DNA from 4 places in the Virgibacillus proomii genome. Region 1 is predicted to be linked to each of the others. Evidence: riboswitches for the same ligand, from Rfam matches in the RefSeq annotation. Region 1 holds a riboswitch; each other region holds the start of a gene.
What was found. A riboswitch is a leader RNA that binds a small molecule or an ion and turns the genes downstream of it on or off. The one in region 1 is predicted to bind S-adenosylmethionine.
Positions count from the first base shown of each region.

Region 1 (5,635 bases):
CCAACTCTCTTTCTTGCAATGCCTTTGAACGAATTAAACGAGCTATTCCCATCCATAAAAAAGCTGTCATAATTAAAGAAAATGACCATATGCTATACTTGGGCACAATTGCTACAAATACAATAACAATCATTAAAAAGGGTAAGATTAAGAAGAAATCAACAATTCGCATCATTATATTGTCGATGGTTCCACCATAATAACCAGAAACCAATCCATAAACAACACCAATACTCCCTGTCATCAATGTTACTAATATACCAATTGATAAAGAGTTGCGTGTTCCGATAATGAGCTGTCCAAAGATATCCCGTCCACCATAATCGGTTCCCAGCCAAAATTCAGAAGACGGAGGTTGGTTAATGGCAAATAAATCAACTTTAACAATTTCCTCTTGGTTTAAAAATAAAGAAATACCATAGACAAATGCTGTAATGATCACAAGAAATAATAATGAAAGAAGTGCAATTTTATCCCGGACAATTTCTCGCCAAATAATGCTTATCATCGAAGGGGCTTTTTCTGTATCTGTATGAATAATGTTGATGTTTGTATGTTCCAAACCATATCACCTCCATGTTAGATAACCAAATAAATTTACTTAATTCGTATCCTAGGATCCACTAAACTTAAAATAATATCTGATAAAAGCGCACCTAAAATAGAAGCAATTCCGAATAATAAGACAACAGATGTTACGACACTATAATCGCGTTGTAAGACAGATTCCATAAATAATAATCCCATTCCGGGATAACTATAAATCGTCTCAATAAAAACAGTTCCACCAATTAAGCCAGTAATTTCAAAGCCAAAATATGCGGCTATTGGCAGTAAAGAGTTTCGCAAAATATGCTTGTTATAAACTCGTGACTCCGAAGCACCTTTAGCTCGGGCTGTGATGATAAAGTCTTTTTGTTTCGTGTCAATAATTTCACTTCGCAAATACTGTACTGTATTTACAGTCGTAATTAATGCCATAGAAATTGCAGGCAATAATAGATGATTAAACTTGCTCATGATATAAGCAAATGACCCGGGCTCTAACCCTGGCTCAACGCTTCCGCCTGTAGGAAACCAGCCAAGTGTATACCCAAATAGCCACAGCATGACAAGTGCAAAAATAAATAACGGTGTTGCAAACCCAATATACGTATATCCGGAGATTAATTGATCACGTAAAGTATCATTATAACGACCGCTTATAATACCAAGAGGAATAGCTATAATATAAGTGAAAATTAACGTTACTAAAGAAAGCCAAAAGGTATTAACAAGTCGCTCTCCAATTAATTTTTCAACCGGCATTTTAAAGCGAAAAGATTGCCCTAAATCTCCTTGCAAGGCTGAAGTAAACCAATCAGCATATTGCTCATACCAAGGATCATTAAGTCCCAATTTTTCCCGTTGCTCTTCCATAGCAGCTGGATCGATATTCGGATCGATTAAACCTGATAATGCATCTCCAGGCATCATTTGTGCCATAATAAAAACTAATACACTTAACAAAATGATTTGCGGCATCGTAATCAATAGTCGTCTAACAGTAAATTTCCACATGTTATCAACCTTTCTGCGGCAAAGCTACTAAATGAGTATTGGATATACTCCGTAAACCGTAAGCCAAGCCTTCATGATCAAAATAATCATCATAATGTTTCTTATATTCTTTTTCTACTTCATCTCGCCATTTCTGTAGTTTTTGTCGCTTAAAAGGATCGATATCCGGAATCGCCGCAATGAGACGTTTTGTATAAATATGTTGAGGATTATAAAAAATGTCATCCCTAGAACCCTCTTCTACATAACGTCCTTTGTACATGATGCCTATTTCATCACACATATGTTTTACAATACCTAGGTCATGACTAATGAAAAGATACGTTAAATTTAAATCCTTTTGAATATCCTTTAGAAAATTTAGAACTTGAGCTTGAACCGATACATCCAGAGCAGATACTGGCTCATCTGCTATAATTAATTTTGGCTTTAATGCAATCGCTCGGGCAATTCCAATTCGTTGCCGTTGTCCACCTGAAAATTGGTGTGGATATTTAAAAATGCTTTCTGGGCTTAAGCCAACATGTTCCAGCAATTCTTGTACTCGTTTTCTTTCTTCCACTTTTGATAATCTTTCAAAGTTGCGTAGCGGTTCTGCAACAATATCGAATACTCTTTTTTTGGGATTTAAGGAAGAGTAAGGATCTTGAAAGATCATCTGAATTTCTTTCCGAATATCCCTTCGGTTTGATCTTAAGTTCGTTAAATCAACACCAGAAAATCGTATATTTCCGCTCGTGACATGATTTAATCCAATAATCGCACGTCCTGTTGTTGTTTTACCTGATCCTGATTCACCTACAAGACCATATGTTTTTCCTTGTTCAATAGAAAATGAAACTCCGTCTACAGCCTTGATCTCGTCAATTTTCCGATTTAAGACTCCTCCTCGAATTGGAAAATGGACTTTTAAATCTTTAACTTCTAAAAGTGCCATTACCAAACACCTCCTTATTTTGTTCCTCTGGGAAGTAAAAGTGTTGATAACACGTACAGCGAACAAAATGATCAGGAGCGACTTCACGCAATTTCGGGTCCGATTCGTGAGCTGTTCTCTCTACCCACGGAATTCGTGCAGCAAACCGACACCCTTCACGCGGTAGATTTTGCAAGGAAGGTACAATTCCTTGAATAACATGAAGCTTATCGTTTACTTGATCTGTATTTGGTATGGAGTTTAACAACGATCTAGTATATGGATGTAGAGGGTTTTTAAACAGTGTTTGTACATTTGCTACTTCAACAACTTGCCCTGCATACATTACTGCTACACGATCTGCCATCTCTGCCACAACCCCTAAATCATGGGTTATTAAAATGATACCTGTGTTCATCTTGTCTTTTAAATCATTGATTAAACGTAATATTTGAGCTTGAATGGTTACGTCTAAAGCTGTTGTAGGTTCATCAGCAATTAGTAATTTTGGTTTATTTGAGATAGCAATTGCAATCATAACCCGCTGTCGCATTCCACCTGATAATTGATGGGGGTATTGTTCACATGTATACGTTGGTCTAGGTATACCAACTTGTTTTAGTAAGTTAATAACCTGATCTTGGCGCTCTTGCTTCGTTAGTTCCTTATTGTGGAGTAATAATGCTTCACCTATTTGTTCCCCAACAGTCATCAATGGATTTAATGCTGTTAAAGGATCTTGAAAAATCATAGCCATGTCATTACCTCGGAGCTTATTTAATTTTGCATTTGGTAAATGAACAATATCTTGGCCATGGAAGTAAATATTTCCTTCTATCTTTGCTCGATTATGTAATCTCATTATCGAGAATGCTAAAGCACTTTTTCCAGAACCAGACTCACCTACAATCGCCATCGTCTCATTTTTATTTACTAATAAAGAGACATCGTCCACTGCAGCATAATAATGATCTTTAATTCTGAAAGAAGTTTTTAAATTTTTGATTTCTAATAAATTATTGCCCATGTTGATCCCTCCTTTTTAAATTAGTAGCATTAACCATATTCTTTATTATTTCGGAATTTTTCGACCTATATAATTATAAAAATAACTGTCAACTTTAAAACAAACAGACCAAACCTAAATTTTTAAAATAATCTAAAAATGGAATAGTATATCATATGCTGCTTTTTAAAAAAAGCTACATTCTTAAAAAATCTAACTCATTTGCGTTAATTGTCTGAAAATTAAAGCTATAAGCCATTTGCAGTCATTCATTGGCATTTAAATCCCAAAATAATTAAAAGACTAAAGTATAAAAACCCATTCTAGTTTTATAGTCTAGTTCGGTGCTAAATGTTTAGCTTTACTTGTCATATAAAAACAAAATACCCCCCCTTGTATATTTTCAAGAAGAGATACCATTTCATTGGGGTCTCCTCTTATTTATCAAGCATAAAATGCTTGTTGGACTTGGCACAGGAATAGTATCATTCCCGTTGCCGAGGTTTCTTTGGGCCAATTCCCTCCACCTCTCTTAATAAGAAGTATTGTATATTAAATTATTGTTACTATAGTATTACTTATTTTATTTTCTGTCAAATAGTATTTTTGTATTATCTTACTTTTTTCCTAATTAATATCATTTTATTTAAAATTAATAGTCTAGTAAGCATGATTATATTAAAATGCGTCTTGCAACATATTTGCAACAAAAATGTAAGACTATACTTTAATACAGACGAATAATATTATAGTTTTCAAGTAACATTGGAATAAAGTGAAACTTCATTCCGTGGAATGTTTTTTACACGGAATGTTAGTTGAACGAATCGGGTATTTAGATGCCGTTTTTCTCATCATGTCGTAACATTAATAGCACATTTTGAAATGAGAAAAATACGACATCTTACATGCGGGATAAATCTTCAATACAAGGGGAACAATGAAAGCGGTTATTTTAGCTAGGGGAAAATGATTCCAGACTTTCTTCAAGCACGGATAGTATAAATAAGCATTTAAAACCGATGATTTATTACCCTTTATCTGATTTCATGATAATTTATTAGAAAAACTAGAAAATTCAGTGAAACAACTCTATATGATCCTGGAAACTCTTATAGAGATTCTACAGTTGAGGCAGATATGTTCGTTAACAGCTTTGGTATCATGTAAAGAAGATTGAACATTTAAATATAGATACAAATGCACGAAAGGATTTAGGAATAGGCTAAATTTTTTCTACTGTTCCAATTGTTCATGCAAACGAGCTTAGTCTTTCTTTAGAGTGAATGTTTAATCACAAAGAGGCAATATGAATATCTGACTTTATCAGGTATCGTAAATATAATTCGGAAGGCATTTTGACACGTAGAAAAGGAGTAAATGTACGTTTTTAGGTTAGAAAAACTTGGCTTATCGCCCAATCTTTAAAAGCTATCGTTTTTTTATACAATAAAGTGAAACTTCATTCCGTGGAATGCGTTTTACACGGAATGTTAGTACCACAAGGGTATGACCTAAAGGCCCTTGAACCAATCGGGCATTTAGGTGCCGTTTTCTCCCACTTTGACCCATTGTATCAACTCAAGATTTTGAAGCAGGAGTCTTACGGCATTTACATGCGGGATAAAGCCTAAAGTTTTATAATTTTCTATAGCGAAAAGGAAACGTTTACATTAATGAAGAAACTAGACAAAAAATAGCCCTGAATTTCCACCGCTCCCCATTTTTTTACTCACTCTCGTGACTGCTTTCACCGACATTTTTATAATCCCATAAAACCGACCATTCTCCTTCTACCTCCGTCATATATACATCTTGAACGATTGTAATATTTCCATATTTCCCATTAAAATGTTGTGATACTGTAATTCGGTACACAGTTGGTATCGGCTCGGCATCCGTTGTTGGAGCCCAATCCTTTATTTTTTCCACCTCACCAAAGCTATAGGTAAAGTACAATACACCAAAATAGTTCATAATTGCTTCTGAGCGATCTTGTATATAGGTATCTTTCGCAAATTTATCTTTCATAATGGGATGGAGCATTTCCCATGATTTCGAAAAAGCCCCTTGCTGTTCATATGTAAAAAATTCTTCGCAAGCTTCTTCTGCTTGATTTTCAGGAGATGATTTTACTATAAGATAAGCCAATA
Region 1 covers NZ_FUFN01000010.1:1,134,259-1,139,893, reverse strand. The annotation lists gene BN1066_RS12905 (ABC transporter permease) at 1-508, opposite strand, end outside; gene opp4B (oligopeptide ABC transporter permease) at 598-1,560, opposite strand; gene BN1066_RS12895 (ABC transporter ATP-binding protein) at 1,565-2,497, opposite strand; gene BN1066_RS12890 (ABC transporter ATP-binding protein) at 2,478-3,503, opposite strand; SAM riboswitch class I at 3,917-4,024, opposite strand; gene BN1066_RS12885 (hypothetical protein) at 5,211-5,635, opposite strand, start outside.

Region 2 (5,635 bases), 950 kb from region 1:
TTTCATTTAATGCTTGAACGCCGTGAATACCGCCAATCCCCCCTAAAATGTATACTCCTTGTTGACGAGCTTGCTTTGCAATTTGTACTGCTTTTTGGTTCATCTTTTTAACTTGCTCTTCTAAGCCGTATCGTGCCAATTTAATATAATTTGCACCATATGTGTTTGTTTGAATGACTGTTGCTCCAGCATGAATATACGCTTCATGTACCTGTTGAACTTGATCTGGATGGGTTATATTTAATTGTTCAAAACTTTGATCGATGCCATACGAATATAGCATCGTTCCCATGGCACCATCTGCAATTAAAATTTGCTCTTGTAGTTGTTGCAATAAGCTCATGTTTGTTTCACATCCTCCTTTACGATTAAATCAAACGCTTGATTTAAATCTGCAATTAGATCATTTGCGTGTTCAATACCTGCTGAAATCCGCAGTAAACGATTAGACAAACCATATGCATTGCGAATTTCTTCCGGAATATCCATATGTGTTTGGGTAACAGGATACGTAATAAAGCTTTCTACTCCTCCTAGACTCTCTGCAAAGGTAAATAATTGTACAGCCTTTAAAAACAGTGGTGCATAAACTTCATCGAGAATTTCAAAACTGACCATCCCGCCTCGACCGGGATAGTAAACATCCGTAACAAGCGGGTGCTGTTGCAAATACGGAACGATTTGCTTTGCATTCGATTCTTGCTTCTCCATTCTCAACGCTAACGTTTTTATCCCTCGGATCAGACTAAAGCAATCATATGGTGATAAGACCGTTCCTATCGACTGATGAAGAAAAGCGAGTTGTTTACTAAGTTTTTCTCCTTTGGCAATGACCAATCCTGCTAACACATCATTATGCCCAGCTAAGTATTTCGTTGCACTATGAATGACGATATCAGCTCCTTCTTTAATCGGTTGTTGAATTAACGGGGTATACAGCGTGTTATCTACAATTAAAAGCAGATCATACTGTTTAGCGATGTTCGAAACTTTTACTAAATCAACCGTTCGCATTAACGGATTCGTGGGTGATTCAATAAAAATTGCCTGTGTATTTTCTTTGATGTTTGAAGCTAATGTATCGTAACAATCGCCTTCCCAGTAGGTAAATTCAAACCCGTATTTATCTTGAAGCATTGCAAATAACCGATAATTTCCTCCGTAAATGTCTCGTGACGAAATAAAATGCGTATTTTTATGAAACAGGGAAAATACTAAATGTACTGCTGCCATCCCAGAAGCTGTAGCAAAGGCTTTGTCTCCGTATTCCAGCTGGGCCACTGCTTCTTCAAGCACATCACGAGTAGGACTTCCACAGCGGGAATAATCATAGCCCTCATTCGAGCTAATTTCCGTATGGCGAAAAGCAGTAGAGAAATAGACCGGCGTACTTACCGCATGAAATGGCTCATCTTTACGATTTCCAATTTGCGTGACAAACGTTTCTTGCCTACATCGTTCCGTCATTATATAAGCTCTCCTTTCTATGAAATAACAAAAATTTGAACAGGGCTAGCGTGCCTCATCCACACGCGTACCTTTTCGCTGTCGAATCCGTTTTTGAATAAAAATTTATACTCTCTTACGTATAACGATTTCCTGACATAGAAAAAGGCATCCTACACCTTCTCTAATAATTTGATAGGTGAAAGATGCCTTTAGTTGTCTAATCGGCAGTAATTATTTACATTTTTGCAATGAACGATTGTTATTATTGGTAAACCGCTTTTTCTCCGTTGTGTCAATTTGCGTAACCCTTCCATCATGGACGGTAATAACGACAGATCCGTATTCCATTTCATCTAAGCTTTTCTTTAAATATTGCCATTGTACTTCATCTAATTTACTCATTTTCTCATCTTCCCTTCTTTTCATTGTAAAAAGTACAAGCACCAAAATGATTTGGAACTCGTAAAGCAATTGCCCATTTTATTTAGGAAGAGTTACCTATTATTGAATGATCCAATAAAAATATAAAAACCTCTTCCTAATAGAAATAAGAAGAGGTTGGTTGATTAACGTCTTTATCACTCTTCTTATCTTTCAGGCATTGTGCTTGCTGGAATTGGCACAGTACTTTAACAAAGTCTGTTGCCGAGGCTTCACTGGGCCAGTCCCTCCACCTCTCTGGATAAGAAATACATGTATATTAAATTTGTTTATACTCTACACGGAAAATATATCGTTGTCAATATTTTATTTAAAATTTGCGAAAACAAGTTAAAAAACTGGGAGGTTATTTTACATTTACGATTACAAGCTTTTCAGTTATGTTAATAAGCATAGTATCATCTACTTATGTTTGTTATGTGGATAAACTTGTGATACTTATTTTACTAGTAACTAGAAAGGACTTCCTATTTTAACACTGGGAAATTTAACTTTTCATCATGTCATTTCCATCATGTTATAAATCAGATTTTCCTGAATCTACCCCCAATAGATTTCCTATTTTGAAATTGTTTCCCATATTATAAAAATTGGATGATAAATAATCTCTATTGCCGTATAATGATCCTATGAAGTGCTCCTACAATCTATTCGTTTTTTCACAAACTGTCATTATTTAGTTAGGAAAGCACTTCTTTTTTATTCCTTACCACTTGAAGGCTGGGTGGTTGACATTGAATTTAAAAATTTACCAGGAAGCAGGTGAGCTTGATGTATACGGAAAAAGTGCTGTCATTAAAAAATGTATCTATGAGTTATGGGAGCAAAAACGTATTAAATAACATTAATCTCGATGTATATCCAGGACAAATTATTGGATATATTGGACCTAATGGTGCCGGAAAAAGTACCACCCTTAAAATTATGCTCGGTTTAGTGGAAGAATATAGTGGTACGGTAGAAATCTTTGGCGAAGATATTGCAACAAGTGATTATTCATATAAGCGTAAAATTGGTTATGTTCCAGAAAATGCAGAGATTTATGATAATCTGACAGCAAATGAGTATTTAACATTTATTGGTGAGCTTTACGGCATGGAGCAAAACGAAGCAGCAAACAAAGCCGAAAGCCTCATGCAGCAATTTGGCATGGAAGATGTTTTACATACACGTATTTCTTCGTTTTCCAAGGGGATGCGGCAAAAAGTTTTAATTATTTCCAGCCTCTTACATAACCCAGATTTGATTTTTCTTGATGAACCATTAAGTGGACTGGATGCCAATAGTGTGATGATTATAAAAGACATCTTAGAGCAGCTAGTCGCACATGGGAAAACGATTTTTTACTCTTCGCATATTATGGATGTTGTCGAAAAGATTAGTAATCGCATTGTACTCCTTCTAGATGGAGATATTGCCGCAGATGGAACGTTTGAAGAATTACGAGAGCAGAATAAGCAAGGTTCCTTGGAAGGTATTTTCAACCAATTAACCGGGTTTGATGCGCATAAACAAACAGCAGAGAAATTTGTACGGATTGTGACAAATGGTGATAACAATGATTAATTTTTGGTTAAAATTACTTGATTTGCTTCAACCGTTTTTTCGTATGCTCCGAATTGATTATCCAATGATGCGTAAAATACTTGAAGTCAAGCTAACGATGGACGGACGTCGAACACCAACTATTTTTGCTTCAGACGTATCCAATAAAAAGAAAGACGGGAATCAGTTTGTAAAATCGTTATTTATTTATGTATTATACGGCTTAATACTCATTCCTTTTATATTTTTTGAGGAAAATTATATCTTTCAAATCAGTATCATATTTGGTATCTCCATGTTTATTTTAATGACATCCATGGTTTCTGATTTTTCATCGGTACTTTTAGATGTGCGAGATAAAACCATCCTTCACACTAAACCTATTCACATACGTACAATTAGTGCTGCGAAAATTGTCCATGTTGCGATTTATATGAGCATGCTAACAGGAGCATTTATTGGAATTCCATCCATCGTTATGTTAGGAGTTCATGGTATCGGCTATTTTCTCCTTTTTTTAGCAGAGGTCGTTTTATTAAATTTGTTCATCATGACTATCACAGCATTAGTATATATTTTTATATTACGTTTTTTCAGTGGTGAAAAACTAAAAGATATCATCAATTATGTGCAAATTCTTTTATCTGTAGGAATTATAATCGGTTATCAAATTGTCATTCGTTCCTTTGAATTTGTTGATTATAATTATGTGTATAATTTCCATTGGTGGCATGTAATTATTCCGCCTATTTGGTTCGGTGCTCCTTTTGAATTATTTTTAAATGGGAATACTTCATATGGAATGATTATCCTATCTTCTTTGGCAGTGATTGGCCCAATTATTTCCATTGTTTTATACTATCAATTGATGCCAGCATTCGAGCGTAATTTGCAAAAGCTAATGGAAAGCACGGAGAAATCTAATCAGAAACATCGGAAGATTCATTCTGTATGGGAGCGTCTCTTTTGCAGAAGCAAGGAGGAACGCCAATTTTTTCGATTCTCATCGATTATTATGGCTCGAGAGCGAGAATTTAAGCTGAAGGTATATCCAACATTAGGATTTTCACTCATTTTTCCGTTCATTTTTCATTTTAATTACTTGAGTCAAAACTCCTTTGAACAATTTTCAAATAGTAATATGTACTTCACGATCTATTTTAGCAATATTATGATTGGCGTTGTTGTGATGATGCTTCGTTTTTCAAGCAAATATAAGGGAGCATGGATTTTTCAAACGGCACCGATTGAACATCATTCGGCTATTTATAGCGGAACATTAAAAGCTTTCCTCATAAAATTATATTTGCCGCTATATACCTTATTATCGATTGTTTTTATTTTTCTGTTTTCTGCACGAATTATCCCAGATCTTTTAGTTGTCTTTATGACAGGTATTCTGCACACTTTAATCAGTTATAAAGTTGTTAATAATCGGAAATATCCATTTTCAGAAGCCTTTGAGTCCGCACAGCAAGGCGGCTCTACAATGAAAACATTCCTGCTCATGTTTGTGATTGGCTTATTTTTCTTCGTACATCAATTTTTTAGCCAAATAGACTACGGACTGTTTATGTATCTCGTGATTTTACTTAGTACAACCATTATCTCCTGGAGAGTAGTATTTAAAGTGAAGTAGAGTGATAATTTCCTAGGGATAAATAACCTAAACAGCATTAGCTTATAAACCTTGATTTCTTATGGCGGTTTGAAGAAGGAATACATAAGGAATTAAATTTAAGTGACGCTGAAGATTGGCGGTTTAGTTCATATTGATGAAAACGACTAAGTCACAAATGATGGTGCAATTGACGTTATGGCTTACGGGCATCTGGGTTTAAATAATTATGTGGTTAAAGGGGTAAATTTGAAAAAAACTCTATTTTTTATGTTAAATGATTATGCAGACAGGGAAGGAGCGTATCTTTCCAGCCAATTAAAGAGAAAAAAAATGTGGGTAAAAACAACTTCTGAATAGCAACAAGTTAAATCAATTGGAGGGTTTAAAACAACTGTCGATCATTCGTTAGAGTATATTCCTGAAAATCCCCATCTGAAAACAAAGATGGGGAAAATACCGGTAAAAACAGCTTTCTTCATAAGTAATTAAAGCATCAATATCTAATACGTCAATTCATTTTTTTCTTTTTCTTAACATAGTCTTTTCTTACTAGCTCCTTCATTTCGTAATTGTTTTTTC
Region 2 covers NZ_FUFN01000010.1:183,643-189,277, reverse strand. The annotation lists partial or broken gene BN1066_RS08940 (bifunctional homocysteine S-methyltransferase/methylenetetrahydrofolate reductase) at 1-343, opposite strand, end outside; gene BN1066_RS08935 (PLP-dependent transferase) at 340-1,467, opposite strand; gene BN1066_RS08930 (YezD family protein) at 1,681-1,851, opposite strand; SAM riboswitch class I at 2,034-2,138, opposite strand; gene BN1066_RS08925 (ABC transporter ATP-binding protein) at 2,662-3,456, shown strand; gene BN1066_RS08920 (hypothetical protein) at 3,449-5,074, shown strand.
Region 2: linked by a shared signal. The riboswitch ahead of BN1066_RS08930 (YezD family protein) and the one ahead of BN1066_RS12890 (ABC transporter ATP-binding protein) in region 1 are both predicted to bind S-adenosylmethionine.

Region 3 (5,635 bases), 300 kb from region 1:
AGGAAAAGCTGGCTACGATGGCTAGTGAAACGTATGCTAATGAGAGTGCTGTTTATCGTACGGTTGGTTTATTTGAGCAGCGGATGGGTGCACTTACAGAGGAACAACTAAATGATGGGAGAGAGGTTGCTAGAGCAATTGCTGAGTACCAAATTGAATGTTCCATGAACAAATATATGTGTACGGAGTTGCTTGATTATGTAGCAGATGAAGCTGTACAATTACATGGCGGCTATGGATTTATGCAAGAGTATGAAGTTGAGCGTATGTACCGCGATTCACGAATTAACCGTATCTTTGAGGGAACGAACGAAATAAACCGTTTGCTAGTTCCTGGCACACTATTGAAAAAAGCATTAAAAGGTGAGCTGCCACTTTTACAAAAAGCTCAAAGCCTGCAAGAAGAATTAATGATGCTTATGCCAGAAGAAGTAGGTACGGAAACATTGGAACAAGAAAAGTATTTATTAAAAAATGCGAAGAAAATTGTATTAATGGTCGCTGGGTTAGCGGCGCAAAAGTATATGCAGCAGATCGAAAAGGAGCAAGAGATTCTAGTAAACTTGGCTGATATGGTTGCTGAAGTTTACAATATGGAGTCTGCCATCCTTCGTACCGAAAAGGCAATACAAAAAACAGGGAAAGAAAAGAATAAGCAGAAGCTCCTTTACACACAAGTTTATGTTCAAGAAGCATTTAACCGAATTGAAGCGGATGCAAAAGAAACATTAATCGCTGTAGAAGAAGGAGATACATTACGAATGTTGCTTTCTTCTTTACGCAAACTAACAAGACACACACCTGTAAACGTTATAGCGAAAAAGCGCGAGATTGCTGCTGTAATTATTGAAGAAGAAAAATATGTACTGTAAAACAGAAAGAAAAGCTGCTGCCTTTTAGAAGACAGCAGCTTTTTTACATGTGTAAAAATTTGAAATGAATTGGTGTCGAATATCGATTTTAAGCTTTATGTATAAGCGAGGGATTAGTTCTAAAAGCTAAGTTTCGCTGTATACGCTTTTTAAAATTAAATGCAAGAAGTACCAAGATTTCATTATTTGTCATTTCATTCGTATTTTCGTTCATGATTTTGCTATAATAATAGTATATGTTCAAAAAGAAGATAAAAATAACCGAAACATTTTAGTCGACACTGTTTCAACAAGTAAAATGGCATTTGATATATGCATAGTATAGAAACAGAGACAAGGGAAAGCCGTTCCCTTTTTTACACTATAGGAAAGTATAAAACCTTATGGTTATAAGAAAAACGGTAGCTTTCGCCATAAAGACTTGACGACAAGCCAAGTTTTTCTAATCTGACTTTTTGAGCATCCTTTTGTAGTTAATGATGAAAGGGAGGTTTTAACAATGACGTTAACCTTTTATTGGTACCCAAATTGTGGAACATGTAAAAAAGCAAAAAAGTGGCTCGATGATAAAGAAATAAGCTATGAGCCAATACATATTGTGGAAAGTCCGCCAAGTAAAAATGAACTCCTTACACTCATCGATAAAAGCGGGTTACCCGCAAAAAAATTTTTCAATACGAGTGGTAAAAAGTATCGAGAACTGAATATAAAAGATAAGATTAAAGACGCAACAGACGAAGAAATGGCAGAAATATTAGCCTCGGATGGCATGTTAATTAAACGACCAATTGTAACGGATGGTTCGAAGGTAACCGTGGGATTTAAGGAAGACATGTTTGAAGAAAATTGGCTGGCTGAATGAAAAAAGAAATACTGGATAAAAATTGATTAACCTTGTATAGTGAAAGTGGAGTAAACTTTTGGAGGGATAAACGTGAGCGTACCAAAGGAACTATTATATTCAAAAGAACATGAATGGGTAAAAAAAGAAGATGGAAAAGTAAGAATTGGAATTACAGATTTTGCTCAAGATGAACTTGGTGATATCGTATTTGTAGAGCTTCCTGAGCCTGGTGATGAATTGGAAATAAATGAGCCATTTGGCAGTGTTGAATCTGTGAAAACGGTTTCCGAACTGTATGCGCCAATTAGTGGAAAGGTTGTCGAAGTAAATGAAGAGCTAGAAGACAGCCCGGAACTTGTTAATGAGTCTCCGTATGAAAAAGCATGGATGGTAGTCGTAGAGCCGACAAGTGAACTGGATGACTTATTAACTGCTGAAGCATACGAAGAAATGATAAGTGAATAATAAAACAAAGAATAATAGCTGATGTGCAAAGGATTGCAATCAGCTTTTTAATATAGAAATTTTACCAAAGGCAATCAATCACTAAATAGCTGTGTTTCACCATATAATAAAAAGCGAATGTACAATTTGGTAGAGAAAATAAAGGGAATATGCGCTAATTAGGCAAATGGACCGTTTGGTTTCATAAATGATTACTCACCTTCTAATGCAAGAAGTGAAAGCATATCGCTTGATTTCCCAAGGAGTGCTATGTGATGATACCAGATGAATCAGAAAAAATTTTAATTGTCGAAGGGTTAACAGATAAAAAGCAAGTAAATAAAGTTATAACAGAGGATTTAACGATTGTTTGTACAAATGGAACACTTGGTATAGAACGGTTTGATCAATTGTTAGAGGATTACCAGCTAGATGAAAAGGATGTATATATTTTCGTTGATGAAGATCCTTCTGGAATAAAGCTGCGCAAACAGTTAGCTAGAGAATTGCCACATGCAAAGCATCTGCATATTAGCAGTGAATACCGAGAAGTAGCAACAACCCCTGAGAATATTTTAGCTCAAGTACTGGTAAGCAAAAGCATTGCTGTTAATCCGATTTTCTTGATTTAACTCTTATTAAAAAGGTGATCGTTTGCAACAGGTAACGAAAGAACAATTACAAAAAGATAATTATTTGCTTTATATATTCACTCCATTTTGCGGGACATGTCATGTTGCTAGAGGCATGCTTAAAAAAATTGAAGCAATGCAACAGCAGGAGATTTTCATCGAAATGAATGCATCTTTTTACCCCGATTTTATGCAGAATTACCAAATTCAAAGCGTTCCATGCTTACTCATTAAAAAAGATGGAGAAATAATGGAGAAAATCTATGCATTTAAAAATATAGCAAATATTTATCACTATTTAATAATGTATAGACCGGAAATATTCACTCATAAAAAATAAGAAATACGTTGACAGAGTTAACGAGAGCATGCTATTATATGGTTTATTCAAATTAAATATTGTTTAACTCTTATCTTGAGCGGTGGAGGGACTGGCCCAGTGAACCCGCGGCAACCTTCAAACTTCTTTGTTTGAAAGGTGCTAATTCCTGCAAAGCTTTAGCTTTGATAGATGAGGGGACATAAATGACAAACATACGTCTTTCTGTTCTCTTACAGAAAGGCGTTTTTATTTCACTATAGGAAAGTATAAAGTTTTTTAGGTTTATCCCGCATGTAAGTTGCCGTAAGACAAAATCTTGAGTTGATGCAAAGGGCCTAAGTGGGAGAAAACGGCACCTAAATGCCCGATTCGTTTAAGGGCCTTTAGGTCATACCCTTGCGGTACTAATATTCAGTAGGAGAGGGAAGCAAACTCCTACTGAATGAGTTTCACTTTATAGTATAAGAAAAACTATAGCTTTCGCTAAAGACTTGGCGACAAGCCAAGTTTTTCTAAGCCACATAGAGCATAATAAGTACGATGCGAAAAGAAGGAGGAGTAGGCGTGATATCGATTGAGGGTTTGAGTAAGATTTTTACTGCAAACAAGACAAAAACAACAGCTGTTGATGATTTAACCCTTTCGATTGATCAAGGAGATATCTTTGGTGTTATCGGTTATAGTGGTGCTGGAAAGAGTACCTTTGTCCGTCTCTTAAACCGTCTCGAAGAACCAACAAGTGGGCGAATTTTTATCAATGATCAAGAAATTACAGCACTCAGTAAGAATAAATTACGGGTAGCTAGACAGGATATAGGAATGGTGTTTCAACATTTTAATTTGCTTTGGTCACGTACGGTAGAAGACAATATTGCATTTCCGCTAGAAATTGCTGGTATTGGCAAGGAAGAAAGAAAAAAACGAGTTCAATCATTAATTGATTTAGTCGGGCTAACAGGAAAAGAAAAGGCTTATCCTGCGCAATTAAGCGGCGGACAGAAGCAACGTGTTGGTATTGCACGCGCATTAGCAAACAAGCCTTCTGTGCTGCTTTGTGACGAAGCAACATCTGCTTTAGATCCTGAAACGACAAATTCAATATTGGAATTATTAGTAGATATTAACAAGCAATTAGGTTTAACGATTATTTTAATTACTCATGAAATGCATGTTATTCGGAAGATTTGTAAAAACGTTGCTGTGATGGAAAATGGGAAAATTGTTGAAAAAGGAAATGTGTTAAATGTGTTTTCTCAACCTAAAAGTCCAGTTACCCAAAAATTCGTTCAACAAATCATGGGATACGATGAAGAAGATTATGATTTAGACTATCTAATCAATACGTATAAGCATGGAAAAATAATCAGATTGCATTTTGTCGGCGAGACGACAAATGATGCCTTAATCAGCAAACTGGTTAAAACATATGATATCGAGATTAGTATTCTACAAGGAAAGATTACTCGTACTCAGGCTGGTGCATACGGAACACTATTTATTCAAATGAGTGGCGATCCAGATGAGGTAACAGAGGCAATCATCTATGTGCAAAATGAAACCTCAGTCGAATTGGAGGTTGTACGTGATGCTGACTGAATTGTTTCCAACCATAAAAATAGAAGATTTTGCAGTTGCAACCTATGAAACATTTTATATGACGATTATCGCATTATTCGGTACGTTCATCTTTGGGATACTATTAGGATTATTATTATTTCTCACGAGTAAAGACGGGCTGTGGGAAAATAAAATGATTAACTTTATTACTGCCACGTTTGTAAATGTGTTTCGAGCTATCCCGTTTATTATCTTAATCCTATTGCTGTTCCCATTTACAAACTTGTTAGTTGGTACCACTCGGGGGCCAAACGCTGCTTTACCTGCACTCATCATTGGTGCTGCCCCATTCTATGGCAGGTTGGTTGAGATAGCTTTACGAGAAGTAGATAAAGGAGTAGTAGAAGCAGCAAAAGCGATGGGCGCAAAAACCAGAACCATTATTTTTAAAGTGCTCTTGCCAGAATCCATGCCAGCTTTAGTATCAGGAATTACAGTTACCGCGATTGCTTTAATTGGTTATACAGCAATGGCAGGTGCAATCGGTGCAGGTGGACTTGGAAGCTATGCTTATTATTCTGGCTTTCAGCGAAGAGATTTTGATATCGTATTGATCTGTTCGATACTTATTGTCATCATTGTCTTCCTATTTCAGTTTATTGGCGATTTTATCACTCGAAAATTAGATAAAAGATAACAATCACAGAAGAATAAGGAGCGAAAAGAATGAAAAAGATAATTATTTCCGTTTTGTTAGTAATTGGTTTAGGAACTGTGTTAGCGGCTTGTGGGAATGATAAGGAGGCATCTGATAAAAATACGATAAAGGTCGGAGCATCCAGTGTTCCGCATGCTGAGATTTTAGAAGAGGCAAAGCCGATATTAGAAAAAGAAGGTATTACATTAGAAATTCAAGAATATGAGGATTATGTATTACCAAATGATGATTTAGCAAGCGGAAAAT
Region 3 covers NZ_FUFN01000010.1:1,432,231-1,437,865, forward strand. The annotation lists gene BN1066_RS14200 (acyl-CoA dehydrogenase family protein) at 1-872, shown strand, start outside; gene BN1066_RS14205 (arsenate reductase family protein) at 1,372-1,734, shown strand; gene gcvH (glycine cleavage system protein GcvH) at 1,807-2,181, shown strand; gene BN1066_RS14215 (toprim domain-containing protein) at 2,436-2,792, shown strand; gene BN1066_RS14220 (thioredoxin family protein) at 2,815-3,132, shown strand; SAM riboswitch class I at 3,200-3,310, shown strand; gene BN1066_RS14225 (methionine ABC transporter ATP-binding protein) at 3,679-4,710, shown strand; gene BN1066_RS14230 (methionine ABC transporter permease) at 4,700-5,368, shown strand; gene BN1066_RS14235 (MetQ/NlpA family ABC transporter substrate-binding protein) at 5,398-5,635, shown strand, end outside.
Region 3: linked by a shared signal. The riboswitch ahead of BN1066_RS14225 (methionine ABC transporter ATP-binding protein) and the one ahead of BN1066_RS12890 (ABC transporter ATP-binding protein) in region 1 are both predicted to bind S-adenosylmethionine.

Region 4 (5,635 bases), on a different contig from region 1:
CAGTAAAGAACGGACCAACTACACTTAAATATACGGCAGATAAATTCGTTAAAAGTCCTACAAACAAAGACCAGATAAAAGGAATCACCAGGCCAATGACGGTCATGAGACCAATTGTAATAATGGGGACGGATTTTTTTCCCGAAAAGAATGCAAAAGCCGTTGGCAGTTCTAGATTATAAAACTTATCCGTTGCCCAGGCAGCTACTAATCCGGTGATGATCCCCCCTGCCGCATTAATATTCATTGTTTGAATACCTAATACTTCTATTTGTCCAAATTGAGTCATGATCTCCGGATCTGCCATTTTACCCGTTACGGTTAGCCAAACATGCATTGCAATGATTAAAGTTAAATAACCAGTTGTAGCGGCAAAGACAGATATCCCCTTATCTTTTTTACTCATTCCATAAGCTACACCCATTGCAAATAATAATGGGATATTATCAAACACGGCACTTGCTATTGTACGAATACTAATTAATACTGTGTTTACTACTTCATAGCCTAAAAAGGGAAACCTTTCAATCATATAAGTTTGAACCAATGCTCCACTAATTCCTAAGATCATACCAACTGGTGCCAGTACTCCAATTGGCAGGAGTAAAGTTCGCCCGAATCTTTGGATAGTGTCGCTGATTTTCCTCTTACTCATCCATTTAAACCTCCTCAACCAGCATTTTATATTTTATTTTATCAGCAAAACCAAAGATAAAAAGCGCTTTCATATCCTTTTAACTTACATAGGTAAACAAAAATGACCTAGATCACTTTTGTTATTATTAATGATTCAGTTATTTTCCTAACATTTCTTAAAGGCAACCATTATCTTCAGATTCATATATTTTATACACGCTTAACATAAAAAACGGCCTCAGCCCTATAAATAGAGCCAAAACCGCTTACAACTATGTTATTAAGATCCACTTCTTTTTGGCAGGGCTTTTTCTCTTTGTTAAACATCTAAGAAGCCATAAAACTCGTTGTCCGGTGTGTCGCTGACGTAGCTTTCCTTGACCTTGAAAAATGGAAATGTGTTGCTGACGTAGCTTTGCTTTGCAGTTTGAAAGGTTAATATGGATGCGGCTAAGCTTGCCAGCAATTCTGCTGAATCATTCCATCATAAATCACATTTGTTCCCATTTTTATTGTCATCTCCCATAATATCTGCTTTTAGAATATGAAAAATATTCTACTCATTTGTTTTAGAGGAACGACTATTTTCAAAAGCACATTCATCCATTTGATTGGAAATGTTTTTCTGATACATAGTGTTAGTCCCTTTTCTTTAGTATTCCTTCACGATGTTACCTTTTTTAATAGTATTCAAATCTTTTAAACATCAATGCTTGATTATTTAATGAGACAACTCTAAAATAAATATAATTAGCCGAGCATAGGAAAGCTAGACTTTTGCTTACATACAATGGAAGAAGAAATCATATCCATACTTCTATCCAAAGAAAGAAGGAGAAAAATGAATGATGTTTCTCAGATTAGATCAGGTAGTTTATATACAATAGGGGCATACGTTCTATGGGGGTTTCTACCAATCTATTGGAAATTCCTTGATCATGTTTCACCTGGAGAAACGTTAGCTCATCGCAGTATCTGGTCATTTATTTTCATGTTTATCATCGTTTTAGTTACCCGAAACTGGCAAGAATTTATAGATGAATGGAAGGCTTTGCTTCATGATAAACGGAAATTAATAGGCATTTCATTGGCAACTATTGTCATTAGCCTAAATTGGCTAACCTTTATTTGGGCAGTAAATAGTAATCATGTTGTACAAGCAAGTTTAGGTTACTATATTAATCCATTAATCAGTATTTTATTAGGAATCATTGTTCTAAAAGAAGCTTTTACCATGAGACAAACCGTATCGTTTATTCTTGCAACTATTGGAGTTCTGTATTTAACATTTAGTTATGGCACGTTTCCTTGGGTTTCTTTACTGCTTGCAACTACCTTTGGACTGTATGGATTATTGAAAAAAAAGCTAGATATAAAAGCAATGATTGGACTAACCATAGAGACGATGCTTATTGTACCAATCGCTATTATTTATGTGATTATGATTCCAGACCATGCTTTTCAAATAAACGAATTTTTTTCAAACACTAACTTTTTATTAATGGGAGCTGGAGTAATGACTGCTGTTCCATTATTATTATTTGCTAGTGGAGCAAAACGAATCACTTTAGGAATGATTGGCTTTTTACAATACATTGCTCCTACATTAATGCTGTTAATAGGTGTATTTCTCTATGATGAAGCTTTCACATCAGCCCATTTTATCGCTTTTTTATTTATTTGGGCTGCGTTAATAAACTATATGCTGTCGAGTTTTTATCATCCGTTTAGAAACAAACAGATGTCATCTTCTAAAACTACGAGTTGACATAAAGCCATTATACTCATATAATATTCAGTAATTTAACAATTGTATCTCTTATCAAGAGCGGTGGAGGGAATAGGCCCTGTGAAACCCAGCAACCTGAAAGCAATTCTGCATATTGCTTTTTACGGTGCTAAATCCTACAGATCATCTTGTAAATGATCTGAAAGATAAGAGGAGGAACAGAATGACCCAAACCCTCTTCTTATTAGGAAGAGGTTTTTTTATTTACCTCTTCTTCTCAAGTGAGCAAAAACGAAAGGAGTCGGTTTGCAACGTCCAAACAGAAAACAAGGCAACAGAAGGAACCGATGCTGACTAGGCATAGTCAAAAATTTTTTTCTTAAGAGCTGTTCACTTTTTCTTCATCAAAACTATTAGGGAGGAATAAGTAATGACAAATTTTCAAAAGCATGACAGGGAGACCGTATTACTACATGGAGGGCAAATACCTGACCCTACAACAGGATCAAGAGCTGTACCAATTTATCAAACGACATCTTATGTTTTTAACGATACAACACATGCACAAAACTTATTTGGATTAAAGGAAGCAGGCAATATCTATTCGCGAATTGGCAATCCTACCGTTGCTGCGTTTGAACAACGGGTAGCAGAATTAGAAGATGGAGTTCAGGCTGTTGCAACTTCTTCAGGAATGGCCGCCATTACATTTGCCATTCTTAATGTAGCAAGTGCAGGAGATGAAATTATCACAGATAGTAACCTTTACGGCGGTACTTACAATCTATTTGCGAATACATTGCCGCGTTATGGTATTCATGTAAAATTTGTTGATGGAACGAATCCGAACGAGGTTGAAGCAGCTATTACAAACAAAACAAAAGCTATTTTTGGAGAAACGATTACGAACCCAAGCCTCCAGATATTTGATGTAGAAAAAATAGCTGCGATTGCCCATGCCCATCATATTCCACTAATTATTGATAACACATTTGCACCATATATCACAAAACCCCTAGCTTGGGGTGCAGATATTGTCGTACATTCGGCGACCAAATGGATAGGTGGACATGGTACCACGATTGGAGGTGTCGTCGTCGATGGCGGACGATTTAATTGGAATCATGAAAAATTCCCGGGATTTACAGTTCCAGATGAAAGCTATCATGGTCTAAGGTTTGTCGATGTAGGACCAGCTGCCTTTGCTACAAAATTACGAGTTCAATTGTTACGTGACATAGGTGCCTGTTTGAGCCCTTACAATGCCTTTTTATTATTACAAGGATTGGAAACATTGCATTTACGCTTGCCACAGCATGTCCAAAACGCCCAGAAAGTTGCTGCATATCTGAATAGCCATCCGGCAATTGAGTGGGTATCATATCCAGGTCTGGAAAGTCATCCATCCTATCATTTAGCAAAAAAATATTTCAGTCATGGTGCTGGATCGATTATTACCTTTGGTATCAAGGGAGGGCTAGAAGCAGGTCGTACGTTAATTGACAACATTGAACTATGGTCACATGTCGCTAATGTTGGTGATGCAAAATCATTAATCATTCACCCGGCATCCACCACCCATCAACAGCTGTCAACAGAAGAATTAGCAGTAAGTGGAACAACAGAAGAAATGGTTCGTTTATCTATCGGTTTGGAATCGATAAATGATTTGCTAAAAACATTAGATACTGCCATTGCCAAAGCAACTGGGAATGCTGAAACAATTGGATCTGATGAAGATGATGCCATTGAATGGTTACTCCATTCTCCATTCGCTAGAGAAGATGGGAATGTCCGTAAGAAAACGATTGTAGTATATGGGCTGGGACAGGCAAATAATAGCAGTAAAGAAAAAGTGAAGCAATTGCAACAATTAGGATTTGATCTCGTCGAAGTTGGCAAAACCTTTCATTCAGAAACGCTTCCTCAATATGATGAATTGTCTGCTATTCCAACCATAGTGGATGCAATCTGGTTCATTCAACCTGAGTTACCGGCTACTGTATTGCAACAGTTCATTAATAAAGATGGTAAGATTTTATGGATCGAACATCCAGATGCCAATCTTACTGTGTTAGAGAATGTAAAAGCTGCAGGAATACCGATTATTACTGGGAAGAATCCTTATGAGTTGGCTGTTTCTCTCCGATGTAATCAAAAAAGTCTGGTTACCGTATAATGAATGGTATCTTTTTCAGCATTATTTGCTGGGTTTGAGATTTTGGACGAATAGGATCCAGATTATGGTCTCAAATTAAATCAAATTTCAAAATCAGAGAAAATCAAGCAATAGTAAAGATTCTGTTACCAGTTGAAGTTCTGCTAAACTTGATTTTTCTTAAAAAATCCAATAAAAGTGTATGTTTAGAAAAACTTGGCTAGCAGCAAAGCGCAGACCATAGCCTTAGTTACACGTATACTTAGAACTTAAAAATTTTTAACTACGTTGAATGAACTTCAACGCTAAAAAAAATTTATCCGTTCTAACGTGCGAAGAAACTCGATGTCCATTTTACCCTACTTTTTAAACAGCCTCTAAAAGTCAATATTATTATATTTAAAGGTTTACTTTATTATAAAATTGGAAAAATTATAAGTAACCTTCCCTTTCTTGATCGCCTTACAAATTTGGAGGCGATCTTTATTTTTCACAGATAGAAAGGTTTATAATAGTCAATTTGCGGTAAACTAAGAGTAGATGACCGAACTCTATACATAACATATCATTTGGAGTTAACGAGTTTACCCCCTAATTAAATTTACACAATAAATACAGCAGCGGTGTGATGAAATATGCAAAAAAACAGTAAAAACAAGTACTTTTTTGGCATTATCTTTATGCTAATCACTGGAATAGGGTTATTCATTCTGTTCCAATCGCCAATCGCTTTAACCAATAAAGATCAAGAAACAAATGGGCAGCCACATAAGACAAAAGCATATGGAAAAGTGAATATAATAAAAGAACATAAACAGCGCCCATATCATACATCAGCATTAAAAAAAGAACAGCCAGTGATTAAATATTTTTCTGAACCGGTCCATATTACTGCGATTGGTGATTCGTTAACACAAGGAATTGGGGATGAAACGAAGCAAGGAGGATATATAGGTGTTTTAGAGCAAATGTTCAACAAGCGCAAAAGTACTGGTACGTTTGATAATTTTGGTAAACGGGGCAATCGATCCGATCAATTGCTAAAAAGTTTAAATGAACCAGATATTAATTCCTCTATTCAACGGGCAAATATTGTATTAATTACCATTGGA
Region 4 covers NZ_FUFN01000009.1:764,361-769,995, forward strand. The annotation lists gene BN1066_RS06210 (PTS transporter subunit EIIC) at 1-655, opposite strand, end outside; gene rarD (EamA family transporter RarD) at 1,478-2,404, shown strand; SAM riboswitch class I at 2,453-2,578, shown strand; gene BN1066_RS06220 (O-acetylhomoserine aminocarboxypropyltransferase/cysteine synthase family protein) at 2,796-4,544, shown strand; gene BN1066_RS06225 (GDSL-type esterase/lipase family protein) at 5,159-5,635, shown strand, end outside.
Region 4: linked by a shared signal. The riboswitch ahead of BN1066_RS06220 (O-acetylhomoserine aminocarboxypropyltransferase/cysteine synthase family protein) and the one ahead of BN1066_RS12890 (ABC transporter ATP-binding protein) in region 1 are both predicted to bind S-adenosylmethionine.